One region of the Oerskovia sp. 140933 genome, then DNA from elsewhere that is predicted to be linked to it. Evidence: riboswitches for the same ligand, from Rfam matches in the RefSeq annotation. Region 1 holds a riboswitch; each other region holds the start of a gene.
The links. A riboswitch is a leader RNA that binds a small molecule or an ion and turns the genes downstream of it on or off. The one in region 1 is predicted to bind thiamine pyrophosphate.
Positions count from the first base shown of each region.

Region 2: it holds a riboswitch for thiamine pyrophosphate, as region 1 does, so the genes downstream of both, NHG27_RS09230 (thiamine ABC transporter substrate-binding protein) here and thiC (phosphomethylpyrimidine synthase ThiC) in region 1, are expected to answer to the same signal.
Region 3: it holds a riboswitch for thiamine pyrophosphate, as region 1 does, so the genes downstream of both, thiD (bifunctional hydroxymethylpyrimidine kinase/phosphomethylpyrimidine kinase) here and thiC (phosphomethylpyrimidine synthase ThiC) in region 1, are expected to answer to the same signal.

Region 1 is NZ_JAMXIO010000008.1:35,729-42,127, forward strand. Features, by position in the region: gene NHG27_RS06350 (hypothetical protein) at 1-739, shown strand, start outside; gene NHG27_RS06355 (sensor histidine kinase) at 921-2,330, shown strand; gene NHG27_RS06360 (response regulator) at 2,327-2,989, shown strand; gene thiC (phosphomethylpyrimidine synthase ThiC) at 3,040-4,716, opposite strand; TPP riboswitch at 4,709-4,818, opposite strand; gene NHG27_RS06370 (hypothetical protein) at 4,942-6,288, opposite strand; gene NHG27_RS06375 (ABC transporter ATP-binding protein) at 6,285-6,399, opposite strand, start outside.
Region 2 is NZ_JAMXIO010000013.1:91,583-97,981, reverse strand. Features, by position in the region: gene NHG27_RS09240 (ABC transporter ATP-binding protein) at 1-278, opposite strand, end outside; gene NHG27_RS09235 (ABC transporter permease) at 278-1,969, opposite strand; gene NHG27_RS09230 (thiamine ABC transporter substrate-binding protein) at 1,981-3,075, opposite strand; TPP riboswitch at 3,133-3,259, opposite strand; gene NHG27_RS09225 (DUF4235 domain-containing protein) at 3,424-3,693, shown strand; gene NHG27_RS09220 (phosphotriesterase family protein) at 3,783-4,832, opposite strand; gene NHG27_RS09215 (DMT family transporter) at 4,829-5,911, opposite strand; gene NHG27_RS09210 (ribokinase) at 6,064-6,399, opposite strand, start outside.
Region 3 is NZ_JAMXIO010000050.1:3,643-10,041, reverse strand. Features, by position in the region: gene NHG27_RS17930 (quinone oxidoreductase family protein) at 1-969, shown strand, start outside; gene NHG27_RS17925 (hypothetical protein) at 966-1,238, shown strand; gene thiD (bifunctional hydroxymethylpyrimidine kinase/phosphomethylpyrimidine kinase) at 1,249-2,850, opposite strand; TPP riboswitch at 2,842-2,942, opposite strand; gene NHG27_RS17915 (hypothetical protein) at 3,018-3,356, opposite strand; gene NHG27_RS17910 (hypothetical protein) at 3,446-3,931, opposite strand; gene NHG27_RS17905 (hypothetical protein) at 4,074-4,424, shown strand; gene NHG27_RS17900 (DUF899 family protein) at 4,556-5,338, shown strand; gene NHG27_RS17895 (SDR family NAD(P)-dependent oxidoreductase) at 5,346-6,206, opposite strand; gene pheT (phenylalanine--tRNA ligase subunit beta) at 6,199-6,399, opposite strand, start outside.

The sequences.
Region 1 (6,399 bases):
GGGCCTCCAGGCCTCGCCCGAGATGACGGCCGACCTCGCCCCGGACCTGACCGGGCTGACCGACCTGGGGGCGGCGCCCGTGCAGCGCGCCATGCTGGACCTGCTGGGCAACGGCCCCGCGGGCTCGGGCTCGGCGGGCGTGTCGGTCATCTGCATGCTGCTGCTGGGCGTCCTCGCGGTCACGACCGACTTCCGCACGGGCGGGATCGTCCCCACGGCCCTCGTCGTCCCCTCGCGCTCTCGCGTCCTCGGGGGCAAGGCGGGCGCGGTCGCGGTCGTCGCGCTCCTGATCGGAGCGGCGCTCGCGGTGCTCACGGCCCTGGGCCTGTTCGTGGCGGTCGCCTCGACGCCCGGAGCGCAGCTCCTGGTCGGCGCGGGTGACGTCCTGGGAGTGTGGGGGCGTGGGCTCGTGGTCCTCGTGCTGTTCGCATGGCTCGGGCTGGGGGTCGGGACGCTGGTCCGCGGGCAGGTCGCCGCGATCCTGGTCGTCGTGGGCCTGGTGATCGTCGAGCCCCTGGTGCAGGCTGCGGTCCTGCTGATGTCGGGGGGCGAGTCGACGGCTGCGGCGTGGCTGCCGCTGGGTCTGGGGTCGCTCGCGTCGACCGGTCAGAGCGCGACGGCGGTCCTGGGCGGTCTCGCCCCCCTGGGCGTCGGGGCCGCGGTCCTGGGCCTGGTCGCGTGGGTCGCGGTCCTGCTCGGGGCGGGCGCGGTGACGTTCCGTCGCCGCGACCTCGTCTGACGGTCCCCTCGCGGCGGCGCCGTCGGGGCCGCGGCCACGTACCGTGGTGCCCGACGGCGCCGCTCACCCGCGTGGGCGGGTCGCCCGGGTCCGGGGGACCCGAACCGGGGCTCGCCCGCACCGGTGACCTCGCGCACCCGCCCGACCACGCACATCGACCGCTCGACCCGAGAGGAGCCTCGTGCTCGACGCACTGCACCGCCGTCTCGCCGCGATCGGCATCCGCACCGCGACGGGTCGCGACGCCCTGCTGGGCGCGGTCGTCGCGGTCCTCACGGTCGGCTTCCTGCTGGCCGTCGAGCGGATCGCGCTGACGGACCTCGGCATCGTGGTCGACGGCGCACCCGACTCCCTGCAGTTCTCGACCGGGGGACGGGTCGCAGCGATCGTGATCGTCGTCGCGCAGGCCATGGCGCTCGCGCTGCGTCGTCGGGCACCGCTGCTCGCTCTCGCGCTGACCGTCGTGGGCCAGGTCGCGCTCACCCCGGTGCTCCCGGCCCTCGTCTCGTTCCAGGCACCGGCGACCCTGGTCGCGGCCTACTCGGTCGGGGCGTACGCACCTCGACGCACGGCCCTGTGGGCGGCCGGCGGGGCCGCGGGCGTGCAGGTGCTGCTGGGCTTCGTGCTGGGCGGGCCCGTGCCGATCACGTCGGGGAGCCCCGTGCCCGTCGCGGTCCAGGTCTGGGGCGGGCTGGCGTCGGCGCTCCTCACGTACGTGGCAGCGGCGCTCGTGGGTGCGTACGTGGGGACGCGCCGCGAGCTGTTCGCCCAGCTCAAGGGCCGGGTGGCCCAGGCCGAGCGCGAGCGCGACATGCTCGCGGCGCAGGCCGTCCTGGAGGAGCGCGGTCGCATGGCCCGCGAGCTGCACGACGTCGCCGCGCACCACCTGTCGGGGATCGTCGTCCAGGCGGCAGCGGCCGAGCGGCTGGTCGACCGCGACCCCGAGCGCGCCAAGGAGTCGATGCGCTGGATCCGCACCCAGGGGCGCGAGACGCTCGACAACCTGCGCCTGGTCGTCGGCATCCTGCGCAGCTCGTCGCAGGCGGGCCCCGGCGAGCCGGGCGAGGAGGCGCCGGCCGCGCCGCAGCCCACGCTCGACGACGCGGGCGAGCTGCTCGACCTCGCGCGCGCCGCGGGCGCGGAGGTGCGCGACGTCCGCCACGGCGAGCCGTTCGACCTCTCCCCCGCGGTGCAGCTCACCGTCTACCGCGTGCTCCAGGAGGCGCTGACCAACGCGCGCCGGCACGCCCCGGGCCGCACGATCGAGGTCGTGACCGACCACCAGCAGGCCGCGCTCGTCCTCACGGTGACCAACAGGCTCCCGGTCGAGGCGATCGGCGCGACCGGTCGGGGCAGGTCGTCCGACCCGTCGCCCGGCAGCCCGACCCCGCCCGGCCACGGGCTCATCGGCATGACCGAGCGTGCAGCCCTCGTGGGTGGCGCGCTCGAGGCCGGCCCGGTCCCCGGGAACGGCTGGCGGGTCCGGCTCACGGTCCCCCGGCCCGCACAGACCGCGTCCCCCACCCATTCCGAGCGCTCGGCGACGTCCACGGACGTGCCGGGCGCCGCCGTCGGGCAGGAGGCCCCATGACCAGAGTGGTGCTGGTCGACGACCAGGCCGTCGTCCGCGCAGGCTTCACCGTGATCCTCGAGAGCGAGGGCTTCGAGGTCGTGGGCGAGGCGGCGAACGGCACGGACGCCGTGCGCGTCGCGCGCCGGGAGCGCCCCGACGTCGTGTGCATGGACGTCCGCATGCCCGGCGGGGACGGCATCACGGCGACGCGCGCGCTCGCCGGACCCGGCGTCGTCGACCCGGTCCCGGTGCTCGTGGTGAGCACGTTCGACCTGGACGACTACGTGTTCGGCGCGCTGGAGGCCGGGGCGAGCGGGTTCCTCCTCAAGGACGCCGAGCCCGACGTGCTGGTCGACGCGGTGCGGCGCGTGGCGTCGGGCGAGGGCCTCGTCGACCAGACGCTCACGCGGCGCGTGATCGACGAGTTCGCCCGACGGCGGTCCCCCGCCGCGCCCGACGAGGTCGCCTCGGGACTGCTCACCGCGCGCGAGCACGACATCCTGGCGCTGCTGTGCCGCGGGCAGTCGAACGCCGAGATCGCCGCGACGCTGTTCCTCGAGGCGAGCACCGTGAAGTCGCACCTGAGCCGGATCATGACCAAGACGGGCATGCGCGACCGCGTGCAGCTCGTGGTGTGGGCGTACGAGCACGGGATCGCGGCGCCGATGCCACGGTGATCCTGCCCGCCCCCCGCTGAGTGCGTCGGGCAGGCGGTTGCGGCAGCGGATCAGCCGCCCGCGACCGGCAGGTACACCCGGCCGCCGGCGTCCGCGAACTCGCTCGACTTCTCCGCCATGCCGGCCTCGATCGCCTCGACCGACGTCAGCCCGTTCTTCTCCGCGTACTCGCGCACGTCCGCCGAGATCCGCATCGAGCAGAACTTGGGCCCGCACATCGAGCAGAAGTGCGCGGTCTTGGCGGGCTCGGCCGGCAGGGTCTCGTCGTGGAACGCGCGGGCCGTGTCGGGGTCGAGCGAGAGCGCGAACTGGTCGTGCCAGCGGAACTCGAACCGGGCCCGCGACAGCGCGTCGTCCCGGAGCTGTGCGCGCGGGTGCCCCTTGGCGAGGTCGGCCGAGTGCGCCGCGATCCGGTACGTGATGACCCCGGTCTTGACGTCGTCGCGGGCGGGCAGCCCCAGGTGCTCCTTGGGCGTGACGTAACAGAGCATCGCGGTCCCGGCCTGGGCGATGATCGCGGCCCCGATCGCCGACGTGATGTGGTCGTACGCGGGCGCGATGTCGGTCGCGAGCGGGCCGAGCGTGTAGAACGGCGCCTCCTCGCACAGCTCCTCCTCGAGGCGCACGTTCTCGACGATCTTGTGCATCGGGACGTGCCCCGGGCCCTCGATCATGACCTGCACGCCGTAGGACTTCGCGACCTTGGTCAGCTCGCCCAGCGTGCGCAGCTCGGCGAACTGCGCTGCGTCGTTGGCGTCCGCGATGGACCCTGGCCGCAGGCCGTCGCCCAGGGAGAACGTCACGTCGTAGTCGCGCAGGATCTCGCACAGCTCCGCGAAGTGCGTGTACAGGAACGACTCCTGGTGGTGCGCGAGGCACCACGCCGCCATGATCGAGCCGCCGCGGGACACGATGCCCGTGACGCGGCGCGCGGTCAGCGGGACGTACCGCAGCAGGACGCCCGCGTGCACGGTCATGTAGTCGACGCCCTGCTCGGCCTGCTCGATCACGGTGTCGCGGTAGATCTCCCACGTGAGCCGCGCGGGGTCGCCCTTGACCTTCTCGAGCGCCTGGTAGAGCGGCACGGTCCCCACGGGGATCGGGGAGTTGCGCAGCACCCACTCCCGGGTCTCGTGGATGTCCTTGCCCGTCGAGAGGTCCATGAGGGTGTCCGCGCCCCAGCGCGCGGCCCACACCATCTTCTCGACCTCCTCCTCGATCGAGGACGTCACGGCCGAGTTCCCGATGTTCGCGTTGATCTTCACGCCGAACGCCTTGCCGATGATCATGGGCTCGATCTCGGGGTGGCGGCGGTTGGCCGGGATCACCGCCCGGCCGCGGGCCACCTCGTCGCGCACGAGCTCGACGTCGACGCCCTCACGGGCCGCGACGAACCGCATCTCGTCGGTCACGATCCCTGCCCGTGCCCAGGCGAGCTGCGTCCGGGCACCACCCGTGCCGCGCTCGGTGGGGACGGCGTCGGGCCGCAGCCAGTCCGCGCGCAGGGCCGGCAGCCCGGCCGCCAGGTCGAACGCCGCCGGGTCGTCGACCTCGGTGTACGGGCCCGAGGTGTCGTACAGGTCCAGGTGCTCGCCGTTGCTCAGGTGCACGCGGCGCTCGGGGACGCGCAGGTGCTCCGCGCCCGGGACCGGGTGGTGGACCTTGGCGGACCCTGCGATGGGGCCGGTCGTGATGGTGTGCGCAGGCACAGCGGTCTCAGAGCTCATTGCTCTCTCTCCCTACGTCGGCATGATCCGAACAGGTTCGAACGGTCGGCGGCGCTGAGCCGCCCTCTCAGCTCGCTGCTGCGAGCTCCCGTGGGTGTGTGGAGTTGTGGGTCCTGCTTGTGGTGCGGTGGTGCTGGGTGGTGCGGTCGTCACCGTAGCGCAGGTTGCCCGACGGCGGCACGACCATCCCGCGATCGGTCCGTCTCTCCAGGGTTCCGGCCGACGTCACCTCTCCTTGAAGTACTTGAACAGGTGCTTCTCGCGGGTCGTGAGCGCCGCGGCCACGGCGCCGATGAGGACCGCCCCGGCGCCCGCCAGGACGGTCCGCATCCCCAGGATCCAGGTGCTGACCTGGTCGGCGGGAAGGCCGACGCCGGCGGCGAACCACCACAGCGCGGGGACGGCCACGATCACGGCGACCCCGCTCCAGACGGCGGTCTCGAGGAGCACCTGCCAGGTCAGGGCCGCGCGCGGGACGCGGGCGTGCAGGGCCGCGGCGAGCTCGAGGCGGCGCAGGCGGATCGCGACGAGACCCAGGGCGAGTCCCAGGACGACCGCGGCGACCGGAGCGGGCTTGGTCAGACGGTCCGCGAACTCGGCGCTCGCGTCGTACGTCGTACCGAGCCGCCCGTTGAGCTGCTTCTGGGTGGGCTGCGCCTCGGACGACGGGTCGGCGACGAGGGCCGTCCGCAGGAGGGTCGCGGTCTCGGGGTCGACCGGCCAGATCTCGACCCAGCACGAGTCGAACAGCCCGGTGGCGGGCACGGGAGCGACGGCGGCGTAGCCCAGGACACGGTCGCGGCCGTCGTCGGGGTACGGGTACACCGCCCCCACCCGGGCGGGTCCCGCATTGGTCGCGATCGAGTCACCGGTCGTCGCGCCGAGCGCCTCGGCCAGATCTGCGGACAGCCACAGACCGGCCCCGGCGACCCGGCCGCGATCGAGCGCGCCGAGCAGCCCGGGGGTCGCCTCGAAGCCGGTGAGCTCGCTCGAGGGGAGGTTGAGCGCCCGCAGCGGCGTGCCGGTCCGCAGGGCGCCGGCCGCGTTGACGCCGTCGACCCCGGTGAGGGCTTCGCAGCGTGCCCCGTCGACCTGCCCGGCGGCCTCGAGGATCTGCACGCTCGCGCCCGCGTCGCGGTACTCGCGGGCGCCATCGATGACGCCCACGACCGCGCGCACGTCGACTGCGGCCAACGACCCGACGACCACGACGAGCACCGCGGCGAACAGCGTCGCGCGCGTCGTGCCGGTCGTGACGTTGCGCCACGCCTCCGACACCACGGACGCGGCTCGCATGGCCCGCGCCCGCACGGGCCGCCCGGCCTCCTCCCCCGGCCCGACGGCGCCGCTCGCCTCCGTGCGAAGGTGCGCTCCGTCGTCGGGCGCGGTGGGGATGCCTGACGACCCGGCGAGGCTGTGACGTGCGACGTCGTCTACCGGGGTCGAGGCGCCCGGGGCCGTGACGGGACCGCCGGGGATGCCGGCGCCGGAAGGGGGCGCACCTCCCGGGGGCGTCGCGAGGCCGGGGTGCGCTGTGCCGTCGGGCACGGGGCCCTGGTCCGTGGCGGTCATGCCGCGACCTCCGCGGCCTGGAAGTCGGCGAGGTCGATCACGCGGGTGCAGGCGTCGCGGGTGTGCGGGTCGTGCGTGGCGACCACGACGATCGAGTCGTCCTGCGCGATG
Region 2 (6,399 bases), on a different contig from region 1:
AGCCCCGCGACCGCGCGCAGCAGGCTCGACTTGCCGCACCCGCTCGGGCCCAGCAGCGCGAGCACCTCGCCCGGGGCGAGGTCGAGGCTCACGCCCCGCACGGCCGTCGTCCCGGGACCCTTGCCGGACGCGGGGTCCGGGTAGTGCACGACGACGTCGCGCACCGCGAGCCCCCGGCCCGCCACGCCCCTGGCCGGGTCGTGCGGCACGTGCGGCACGTGCGGCACAGCCGAGCCGTCGAGGCCTTCGCTCCGATCCACCACCGTGGCTCCGTCCATCAGAACTCTCCTGCCGAGCGGTCGCCGCGCAGGCGCTCCGCCACCATCATCACCGTTGCCGTGAGGACCGCGAGCACGACGCTCGCGGCCAGTGCCATGCCGTAGTTCTCCGCGCCGGGCCTGCCGATGAGCCGGAAGATGACCACGGGGAGCGTCGCGGTGTCGGGCCGGGCGAGGAACGACGTCGCACCGAACTCCCCGAGCGACACCGCGAACGCGAACCCGATCGCCAGGCCCAGGGACCGGGCGGCGATGGGCCCGTCGACCGCGGCGAACACGCGCGCGGGAGACGCCCCGAGGGTCGCGGCGGCCTCGCGCAGGCGCGGGTCGATCGCGCGCAGCACGGGCAGCACGGTCCGGACCACGAGCGGGATCGCGACGACCGCCTGCGCGATCGGGACGAGCAGCCCGGAGGTCCGCAGGTCGACGTCGAGACCGAGGGGCTTGTCGAGCGTGATGAGGAAGCCGAACCCGACCGTCACGGCCGAGACCCCGAGCGGGAGCATGAAGACCGAGTCGAGCGCGCTGATCGCCCGCCGCCCCGTGCGCGAGCGGGGGCGCCGGGAGACGACGAGCGCCACGAGCCCGCCGATCACGACCGCGAGCAGCGTCGCGACCGCGGCGGTCCGCAGGGAGTTCGCGGTCGCCTCCCACACCGTGACGCTCAGGGCGTTGCGGCCGCCGGTCGTGCCGAGGTTCGCGTAGTTCTGCAGGCTCCAGCCCGCGGGGGTCTGGAACGAGCGCACGAGGAGGTTGACGAGCGGCAGCGCGATCAGGCCCAGCACGACGACGGCGGTCACCGCGAGCGGGGCGGCGTCGGCCCGCAGGCGCAACGGGCGGGCAGCGGAGGTCGCGGCGGACAGGTTGAGCGCCCTCTCGCGCCGGGAGCGGGTCCGGCTCGCGACGCTCAGCGCGACCACGACGACGACGAGCTGCACGACCGACAGCACCGCGGCCGTGCGCAGGTCGAGGAACTGGGTCGTCTGGATCCAGATCTCGGTCTCGATGGTCCCGTACTGGATGCCGCCCAGGACGAGGACGACGCCGAACGCCGTGGCGCAGAACAGGAACACGATCGACGCGGCGGACGCGATGGCCGGGGCCAGCGACGGCAGCGTCACGGACCGGAACGCGCGCCACGGCGAGGCGCCCAGCGCGCGGGCGGCCTCCTCGGCGCGCGGATCGAGGTGCTCCCAGAGCCCACCGACGGTCCGCACCACGACCGAGTAGTTGAAGAACACGAGCGCCAGGACGATCGCCCCGAACGTGCCGTCGAGCCGCAGGAACCCCAGGAGGCCGCCCTCGACCAGCAGGGACCGGAACGCGACGCCGACCACGACGGTCGGCAGCACGAACGGCACGGTCACGAACGCGCGCAGGAACGTGCGTCCCCGGAACCTGCACCGGTACAGCACGTACGCGCCGGGCACGCCGAGCAGCACCGAGATCACGGTCCCGAGCACGCCCTGCCACAGCGTCAGGCCGATGATGCGCCAGGTCCGCGGCTCGGAGAACACCTCGGCGAAGCCGGAGAGGTCGAGGGAGGCACCGGCGGCGTCGTGGGTGACGAACCCGCGTGCGACGAGCGTCGCGACGGGCCAGGCGAAGAACACCCCGAGGAACAGCAGCGGCAGCCCGGCGGCGAGCCCCCACAGGAGGACCCGCCCGCCGCGCTGCAACCCCGGGGGCACGCGGATCGTGCTCAGCCGATCACGGTCGACGTCCACGTCTTGATCCACTCGTCGCGGTGGGCCGTGATGTCGGCCGGAGAGACCTCGTAGGGCTCCGGGGACAGGGGCGCGAACTCGGCCCAGCCCTCGGGCAGCGCGATGTCCGCGTTCGCGGGGTACATGTACATGTTGTCGGCGACGTCCGCCTGGAACGCGTCGCTCACGAGGAAGTCGACGAGCTGCTGGGCCCCCTCGGGGTTCTTGGCGCCGGCGAGCACGCCCGCGTACTCGACCTGGCGGAAGCAGGTGTCGAGCAGCGCGCCCGTGGTCGTCGACGTCCCGTCCTCCGACACGGTGAACGCGGGCGACGTCGAGTACGACAGGGCGAGGGGACGCTGCCCCTTGCCCTCGCCCCCGGAGAAGTCGACCGAGTAGGCGTCGGACCAGCCGTCGACGACCTTGACGCCGTTGTCCTTGAGCCTGCTCCAGTAGCCCTCCCAGCCGTCACCCGAGTCGGACGTGCCGTAGGCGCCGACGGTCGCGAGCAGGAACGAGAGCCCGGGGGACGACGTCGCGGGGTTGGTCACGACGAGCAGGTCCTTGTACTCGGGCTTCGTCAGGTCGTCGAGGGTCACGGGCTCGGCGAGGCCCTTGTCGGCGAACCAGCCGTGGTCGACGTTGACGCACACGTCGCCCAGGTCCACGGGGGTCAGCGCGCCGTCGCCGATCGCGTACTGCGCGGCCGAGTCCGCAAGGCCTGCGGGGAAGTAGGAGTCGAGGACGCCCTCGTCGATCGCGCGGGTCGCGAACGTGTTGTCGATCCCGAACACGACGTCGCCCAGCGGCGCGTCCTTGGTCAGGACGAGCTGGTTGACGAGCGCCCCGCCGTCGCCCGGCGCGACCTGCTTCACGGTCAGCCCGGACTCCTCCTCGAACGCGGCGAGGACCTCGTCGCTCACGGCGAACGAGTCGTGGGTCACGAGCGTGACGGTGTCCGTGGCGGTGCTGTCGCCCGAGCCGCTGTCGGCTGCGCCGGCGCACGCCGTCAGGGCCAGGGCGCTGATCCCGCCGACGAGCCCGAGGCCGAGCCTGCGGGGGGTGCTGCGGCGGGTACTGATGGTGTTCACGTGTCCTCCTTGGACTCACAGGAGGGGGACCTCGCGCACGGGAGGTCCCGTGAGCGAGGCTAGAGAAGCCCGACTTCCTCCACCGGTGCTAACCGGATCAGGTTCGAGGGTCTGCGGTGGTCCGCACTCTCAGCGCCCGTCGCCCGGTGTTCCCGGGGCGGTCGGCGCTCCCCTGTCGTTCACCTGCGACTTTACACCGGGGCCCGACGGCGTGGGCAGCCGTCCGGCGTACGGCGTCGCCCGGGGCGCGCCGCCCCCGGGGCGACGACTACGGTGGGAGGTGAGCTTCGCCGTCGGGCCTGCGGGTACGCCGGCGGCACCGCCCCGCCCCGCACCCTGGAGGAACACATGGCCGACAACGATCAGACCCTCGCCGAGAAGGTCACGACCGTCGCGCTGACGCTGGCCGCAGGCTGGGTCGCGCAGAAGGCCGTGAGCTACGCGTGGGCCAAGGCCACGGGGCACGACGCCCCCAAGGACCTGGACGACCCGGAGGTCGGGATCATCAGCGCGGTCACGTTCGCCGCGGCCGCCGCGGCCGCGAGCGTGTTCGCTCGCCGGTTCGCGGGGCGCGAGGCCAAGCGCGTCGTGAAGCGGTTCGTCGCACGCGCGCACTGACACCCGGCACGGGACAGAGGCGAACGGTCGAGGGAGAGGGCTAGGACCCTCCACCTCGACCGTTCGCCTCTCTGCCGGCGCGGGACGCGTCACGCCGTGAGCATCGCCGCCGGGTTCTCGTGCGTCAGACGGCGCAGCACGTCACGCTCGACGCCCCGCCGGGCCAGCATCTCGGTGAAGACCGTCGGCACGTACGCGAACCCGTTGCCGCCGTTCTGCACCCACATCTGCTTGAGGAACACGTCGTGGCTCATGAGCACCTGGCCCGCGAACCCCGCCTCGACCAGCCGGTGCACCGCACCCGCGGTCGTGTGCGGGTCCGGCGAGACACCCTCCTTGGGGTACGTGATGTCCATGCCGACCATGTCGAACTCGAGCCACACCCCGCGCTCCGCGACGGCCCGCTGGTAGTCGGGGTCCTCGGCCGAGGGGTCCATGTGGCACAGCACGACCTTCTCCGGCCGCACGCCCACCTCGTCGACCACGAGATCGAGGATCTCGTGCGCCCGACGCTGCCAGCCCGGCAGGTGGATCTGCATCGCGACCTGCGGGTGCTCGAGCTGAGCCAGGGCCGAGGCCCGCAGCGACGCCCGCTCGCCCGCCGTGAAGTCCGGCGAGACGCCGATCTCCCCGATCACGCCCGGACGGATGCCCGTGTCCCGGACGCCCTCGGACAGCTCGCGCGAGATCGCCGCGGCCTGCGCGTCCACGACCTGCGCCGTGATGCGCTCACCCTCGAACTTCTCGAGGTAGGCCCCCGCACCCATGACGACGTTGAGGCCCGTGCGACGCGCCACGTCCAGCAGGCGCTCGGGGTTGCGCCCGATCGCCTCGCTCGACGTCGCGTCCACGACGGTCCGTCCGCCGAGGGCCGCGAAGCTGCGGATCTCGGCCTCGACGGCCGCGACCGGCTTGTCGGCGATGTTGTCGGCGCAGCAGTACGGGTCCTGGCGCAGCGCCCAGGCGACCGAGGCGGAGACCGGCTCGCGGACCACGGCCTGGGAGAACTCGTAGCTCGGCGCGTCGAGCACACCGGAGAGGTCGTTGAACAGGTGCTCGTGGGGCAGGGTCAGCCCCAGGTCCTGTGCGGCGACGGGTCCGGTGACCGTCTGGACGAACCCTGCCGGCGTGACGTTCATCGCGGGCTCACCTCTCCTGCTTCACCACCGCCGACGGCGGCGGCCACTGCGGTGTCGGCTGTCGCCTCCGGCGACTTCCCCGACGGGATCATGCCGATCACCGCGGCGATCAGCGCGATCACGGTGCCGATGATCGTGGCGGCGTAGATCGTGTGGCCGAGCGACGGGATCGCAGCGTCGATGAGGAGCGAGCCGACGAGCTGACCCGCGGTGGACGCGAGCCCCAGGAGCAGCAGCCCCAGCCCGCGGACCAGGAGAGCCATGAGGGCGATCGAGAGGAGGCCGAGCGGGCCGCCCAGGTACATCCACCACGAGCCGGGGAGCTGGAAGTCGACGCCCGAGGTCATGGCGCGGATCGCGTAGGCGATGCCGAGGGCCGTGAAGCCGACCAGGAAGTTCCAGCCGATCGAGACGAGCATCGAGCCCGTGGCGTCGGCGACGGCCGCGTTGCCCGCGGGCTGCCAGCCGGCGAGGAGACCGCCGACGAACGGCATGATCGCGAGGGCGATGGTGTGCGGGGCCGAGAAGTTCGGCGAGATGACGATGACCGTCGCGACGATCGCGAGGACCGCGCCGGCGAGGCGGAAGAACGTGAGCGGCTGCTTGACCGAGGCCGTGACCCCCAGGCGGTCGCACACGACGCCCGAGATGACCAGACCCGAGATCAGGGAGATCTGGAACGTCGCGACGCCCAGGACACCGACCGTCACACCCTCCGAGAGGACGATGACCGCGCCGCACAGACCTGCGAGGAAGTTCCACCACGGGATGGTGCGGCCCTTGATGAGGCTCGGGATCGCGAGCGCCTCGCGGCGCGTCACGGGCCGTGCGAACACGATGACGAACATGAGGACCAGGCCCGTGCCGAACGAGATGAGGGCGGCCGCGTGGCCGTCGCCGATCGACTTGCCGAGCTGACCGTTGACCGCGGCCTGCATGGGCCCGAGGGCCCCGGCGAGGACGGTCGCGAGGACGAGCAGGGCGGTCGCGGTGCTCTTGACCTTGCTGCGCTGGGCCGACGGGCTGGTCGTCTGGGCGCCTCCCGGGCGGGAGACGGACCCCGGCGTGGTGTGCTTCATTGCTTGGCCGTGCCTTTCATCTTTCGACGGTACGTCGGATCGGAGGACCGATCGAACGACCAGCCCTGGATCGACGGTGAGCGGTCGTTCTGGGTGGGGGTCGTGCGGGTCGTTCTGGGTGGGGGTCGTGCGGGGAGAGAAGGTCTGGAGGGCTAGTGCTCCGGCGTCGGGCTCTGCGGGAGGGCAGGGACCTCGTCGGCGAGCGGCAGGGACTCGATGGCCCCGTCGCGAGTGGTCGTGAGGGCCGCGACGCGGGACGCCCAGCGGGCGGCCCCGACGAGGTCCTCGCCGCGCAGCAGGCCGTCGGCGAGCGCTGCGCAGAAGCTGTCGCCGGCTGCCGTGGTGTCGATCGCGTCGACGCGCACGGCCGGGACCGCGGTCGGCCCGCCGTCGCGGGGCACCACGACCGAGCCGTCGGAACCGAGGGTCACGACGACGTCGCCCGGGAAGGCGAGCCCGCGCACCATGGCCACGACGTCGGCGAGGGC
Region 3 (6,399 bases), on a different contig from region 1:
CCGGGCCCCGGAACCGGCGAGCTCCTCGTCGACGTCGCGGCGGCGGGGGTCAACTTCATCGACACCTACCGTCGGGCGGGGGTGTACCCGATGGAGTTCCCGCACGTGGTCGGCACCGAGGGTGCGGGCGTCGTCACGGCGGTCGGCCCGGGCGTCACGGACCTCGAGCCCGGCGACCACGTCGCCTGGACCAACGCGTCCGGGTCCTACGCCGAGCAGGTGATCGTGCCCGCGGACGTCGCGATCCCGGTCCCGGAGTCGATCGACCTGCGCGTCGCGGCGGCCGTCGGGCTCCAGGGGCTCACGGCCCACTACCTCGTGACGTCGACGTACCCGGTCCAGCCCGGTGACGACGTCCTGCTGCACGCGGGGGCCGGCGGCGTCGGGCTGCTCGCGACCCAGCTCGCGGTGCGGCGCGGCGCACGCGTCATCACGACCGTCTCGACCGACGCCAAGGCCGGGCTGTCGCGCGCGGCGGGGGCGTCCGACGTCGTGAACTACGCCGCGCTCGACGACCTCACGGCCGAGCTGCCCGCGATCGTGCGCGACCTCACGGGCGGCCAGGGCGTCGCCGTGGTCTACGACTCGGTCGGCAAGGACACGTTCGAGGCCTCGCTCGCGTCGTTGCGCCGCCGCGGGATGCTCGTGCTGTTCGGCGGGTCGTCGGGCCAGGTGCCACCGTTCGACCTGCAGCGCCTCAACACGGGCGGTTCGCTCTTCACGACGCGCCCCACGCTCGACGACTACACCGCGACGCGCGCCGAGCTCCTCGACCGGGCGAGCGAGGTGTACGCGCTCGTGGCGTCGGGCGACCTCGACGTGCGGATCGGCGCGACGTTCCCGCTCGCCCGCGCGGCCGACGCGCACCGCGCCCTGGAAGGTCGCGCGACCACGGGCAAGGTCCTGCTCGTCCCCGGCGACGAGCCGGCAGCCGGTGCGACGAGCCCGACGCCGGGCGCCGCGTCGTGAGCTGGGACTGGGTCCCGCCGCGGCCCGGGGAGGACGAGCCCGCCCGTCGCTCCGACCGTCGCCTGCGCCTGGCGCTGACCGTCCTCATGGTCGCCCTCACGGGGGTGCTCGCGGTGTACTACCTGACCGTCGGGCTGGACCAGGCGCGCGCCGGCTGCACGACCGATCGTCCGGCAGGAGTCGCGGTCGACGAGGTCACGGCGACGTGGCGCTGGTGGCCGCCCGGGTACGACTGCTCGTACCCCTCGGGCGGCGCGACGAGCGTCTGAGGGCGCCGGGTCACACCTGCGCGGCCTGCAGGCCGACCGGCGGCACGGGCCATCCCGGCCGGACGAGCCCCTGCTCGAAGAACAGGTACTCGTGCATCGCGGACAGCTCGAACGCCCGCAGCATGCGCTCGCGCTCGGCGGGGGACACCCAGCGCGCGGCCTCGTCGGCGAACGCGCACGCCGTCCGCGTGGCCTCGGCGAACGACGGGTCGCCGTAGAGCGAGATCCAGCGCGCGTAGGGGTGCCCGCGGAGGTCCCCCGCCCGGCTCACCAGGACGTCGCCGATGTGCGCGTACAGCCGGTAGCACGGCAGCAGCGCCGCGACGGTCTCCGCGTACGACCCGTTCGACGCCGCGTGCAGGTGGTTGGTGTAGGCCGCCGTCACGGGGGACGGGTCGACGCCCTCGACCGCACCGCGGTCCATCCCGGCGTGCTCGCCGAGCCAGTCGCGGTGCAGCGCCTGCTCGACCTCGAGCGACTCGACCGCCGCGCCCGCGAAGAACTGCCGCGCCTCGGGCGTGGGCGCGAGGAGGCTCGCCCGCGACAGCACGCGGGCGTACTCGGCCAGGTAGGCGGCGTCCTGCGCGAGGTAGAACCCGAAGTCCTCGGCGGCGAGGGACCCGTCCACGAGCGCCCCCACGAACCCCATGCCCTCGACGGCCTCGCGCCAGCCCGCGATCCGCTCCCAAGCCTCGTCGGTGAACGTCCGCCGCCCGAGCGTGGGCAGGTGCGCCAGGTGGTCGACGGGTCCGTGGCCCGTGCCCACGGCCAGCCCTCCCCCGGCCCGCAGCGCACCCGTCAGCCAGGTCTTCGCGTCGCGCACGGCACCCGCCCAGTCGTCACGCCGAGGACGCAGGGCGGCGACCGCCGCCGACAGCGAGCACCCGGTGCCGTGGGTGTGCACGGTGTCGACGCGGGGCGCCGAGAAGGTCGTGACGCCGTCGGGCCCCACCAGGGCGTCGGGCGACTCCTCCCCCGTGAGGTGACCACCCTTCAGGAGCACGACGGCGCCGCCCGCCGCGTGCAGTCGCCTCGCCTGGGTGAGGGCGTCGGGCCAGGTGGTCGCGGCCGGCTCGCCCAGGAGGACGGCGAGCTCGGGGAGGTTGGGGGTCACGAGGTCGGCGAGCGCGACCAGGTCGCGCACGGCCTGCTCGGCCCCCTCGTCGAGGAGGCGGTGGCCGCTCGTGGCGACCATGACGGGGTCGAGCACGACGAACGGCGGCCGCACGCGGCCGAGCCACGCCGCGATCGCCCGCGCGTTGGCCTCGTCGGCGACCATGCCGATCTTCACGGCGTCGATCACGACGTCGTCCGAGACCGCGTCGAGCTGCTCGGTGAGGAACTCTGCGCCCGGGACGTGGACGGAGCGGACGCCGTGCGTGTTCTGCGCGACCAGTGCGGTCGTGACCGCCATGCCGTACGCGCCGTGCGCCGCGAACGCCTTGAGGTCGGCCTGGATCCCGGCGCCCCCCGTCGGGTCGGTGCCTGCGATCGACAGGACGCGGGGACGGGAGGGCCCGGCCCCCTGCTGCGGGGCGCGGCCCCGCACCTCCCCGGACGCGGGTACGGGCCCGGTGGTGGGCAGGGCAGGTGTGGTGGCAGCAAGCGACATTGCCGACATCCCTTCGCTAGTGCTAGCTAGATCAGGTTCGACGGGTGTGATCTCAGCCCGGCTCGTGGGAGCGGGCACCCCGTGTCTTCGGGGGAAGGATAGCGGGCACCAGGACCTGCCGGTCGGCAGGGACCGGCAGGCGGCGGTCGGCTCGGCGCTCCTGCGGCCTACGAGGCCGCAGGAGGAACCGTCATCACGTCGATGCCCGACGACGGGACGTACCGGTCCAGGCACCGTACGACACGCTCGACGTCCTCGCGGCCGGCCTCGGGGACGAGGGCGACCGTCGTCGGGAGCGGCGGTAGAGGGAGCGGTGTCACGGCGTACTCGACCGCGTGGTCCTCAGCGCAGGCGTCGATCCCGGCCGGCCACCCGTCGACCGCGACGATCCACGGCCCCTGCGCCGGGATCGCGACCCGCCCGGTCGCCCAGGGCGCCGCAGCCAGCGCGAGAGCGCCGCACGACGCGGCCAGGACTCCGACGAGCAGGCCGGTCCGGCGGGGCATCGCGGTCACCTCGGTGGTCGTCGTCGACGTCAAGGACGGTGCAGAGCCACCACCGTAGCGGGCCCGCGGGCCGACCGCCCCGAAACGGGCTAACGGGTGCCCAGGTCCTCTCGGATCAGTCGCAGGATCCTCTTGCTCTCGACACGGAACCGGGTGTTGGCCGCCGCGACCATCTCCGGCGTGATCTCCTCCGCGTCCGCACCGTCCTCGGAGAAGGTCACGCGGAGCGCCTCGATCGCGTCGACCACCTGATCGGCCCCCTCGACGGCGACGCGCGCCTCTGCCGACAGCCTCGCCTCGGCGAGCGACACGAGCTGCTCCGCCAACGTCTGCGCGAGGCCGGTCCTCCCCTCGTGGGTGAGCTCCGTCGCGAGCCTGGCCAGCACCATCCTCGTCTGCGTGTTCACCTCGATGTAGTCGGCGTAGGCGTTCCGCCGCAGCGTGTCGAGCCGGATCCGCTCAGCCTCGCCGACCTGCGTGGCGACCGTGCGGGACTGCGCCCACCCCGTCGCCAGGGACCCCGCGAGCACGCCGACGATCCCGAGCACCGCCGGCAGCCAGGCAGAGGTATCCATGCGCTGCAAGATAGCAGCGGAGACGTCCGGCGTCGGCGTACGGCGTCGCCGCCCGCCGTGCCGGTGCGGTTGATCGCACCACCGCCGCGGCGGATGCTGGGAGCGACCGTCAGGAGACGGCCCACCACCGAGGAGGTCGGCCATGAGCACGACGCACGACGACGTCACGCCCCACCGCACGGCACCGCGCGCCCGGCGGATCGCCCTCGCCGCGGCCCTGGTCGTCGGGGCGCTCGCGCTCGCGGCCTGCGCCCCCGGCCCCAACCCGGACGTCGGCACGCCGACCGCCGACGGCAGCCCCGCCGGCTTCTGGCTCGGCCTGTGGCAGGGCATCATCGTCCCCGTCACGTTCGTCGTCTCCCTGTTCACCGACACGGTGAACATCTACGAGGTGCACAACGACGGCAACTGGTACGACTTCGGCTTCGTGCTCGGCCTGGGGCTGTTCGTGGGCGGGCCGTTCGGCGCCTCGAGGGGTCGGCGCAGCCACTGAGACCGCCGGCGTGCGAGCCTCGCCGCGGCGTCCCCCGCGCGCCGGACCGGGCGACCGGGCGATGAGTTCCGACGAGGGACCGAGTCTGCCCTGGTGACCGCTGCCCTGCCCGACCCCGCACGGAGGACACCATGACGACCGAGCCCGACTCCCCGACCACGACGCTGCCAGGCCGCCCGCCCGTCGTCGACCTGGCCACCTGGCAGGCCGCCCGGGACGAGCTCCTGGTCCGCGAGAAGGCCCACACCCACGAGGGGGACGCCATCGCGGCCGCCCGCCGCAGCCTGCCCATGGTGAGCCTCGACGGCACCACGGAGGTCGTGGGCCCCGACGGCCCGGTGCCCTTCCTGGACCTGTTCCAGGGGCGCGACGAGCTCGTGGTCTACCAGCACATGTGGCACGACGGCGCACCGCACCAGGGCCAGTGCGAGGGCTGCACCTGGACGGCCTGGCACCTGAGGGACGCCGTCTACCTCAACGCCCGCGACGTCTCGTTCGCGATCCTCACCACGGGGGCGTGGGAGGAGGTCGTCCCGTTCGTCGAGTTCATGGGCTACAGCCAGCCCTGGTACTCGGTCCGGGACCTGGACGCGCCGCTCGGTGGCGAGATGGGGTACCTCTCGTGCTTCCTGCGCGACGGGGACGACGTGTACCTCACCTACCGCACGACGGGCCGGGGCACCGAGCCCACCAACCCGTCGTTCGCCCTGCTCGACATGACGCCCCACGGGCGTGGCGAGGCCTGGGAGGTCAACCCCGAGGGCTGGCCGCCGGGGCTCGACGCGTGCTGGTTCTGGCGCTCGGACGCGGACGGCGTCGCGGGCTGGGGTCCGACCACGCGACCCGTGCCGCAGTGGACCCGGCCGGGAGCCACCCCCGTGGAGTCGCTCGGCCGGCACGGCCACCACCACTGACGGCCGGTCAGCGCGCCGGCAGCGCCCCCGGCATCGGGTCGTCGTCGCCGTAGCGCGTCACACGCAGTCGACGCGCCTCCGGGCCGGGCACGGCGTCCGCGTCCCCGGTGGCTCCTGAGGCGGCCGCGCGCAGGGACGCGGGCGAGTCGTGCGTGACCCGCACGAACGTGCCCGACCACGCGTCGAGCTCGCCGCGCGCGATCGCGACGACCATCTCGACGGTCCGCTCCACGGGCGTCCACTCGGTGCGCCCCACGTGCATGTCCATGGACGCCGTCAGGTCGGTCCGGACCACCCCGGGAGCGACCTCGAACGTCCGCAGCCCCCGCGCGTGCCCCGACGCGTGCAGGTTCGAGCCCAGGCGCAGCAGCGCGGTCTTGCTCGCGTTGTACGCGGTCGCGCCGTCCATGTCGTGCGAGCCCGCGCCGGAGTTCAGGTCGACGACCCGGCCGCCGCCGCGCGCGAGCATCCCGGGGACGACCGCACGCGCGAGCAGGAACGGACCGCGCAGGTTGGTCTCCATCACGGACCACCACTCGTCGGGGTCGGCCTCCCACAGCGGGACCTCGGCGTCGATGCGCCCGGCGTTGTTGACCAGGAGGTCGATCCCGCCCAGCTCGGCCTCGGCACGAGCGACCGCGGAGTCGACCGCCTCGACGTCGCCGACGTCCGCGACCAGCGCCACGGCCCGGCGACCCCGTGCACGGACCTCCGCGACGACGTCGTCCACGCGGGACGCGTCGCGCCCCAGGACGGCGACGTCGAGGCCCGCGTCGGCGAGCCCCAGCACGACCGCGCGGCCGATGCCGCGCGCACCACCCGTGACGAGGGCGGTGCGCGCGGGGGCCACGGTGGTGACGTCAGCCACGGAGCTCGGCCCCGACCTTCTCGTGCGCCACGGCGACCGCGGCCGCACGCACGGCCGCGGAGTCCTCCGCGGTCAGCGTGCGGTCGGTGCCGCGCAGGCGCAGGGAGAACGCGAGGGACTTCTTGCCCTCGCCCACCTGGGGGCCGGTGTAGACGTCGAAGAGCGCGACGTCCTCGAGCAGCTCGCCCGCGCC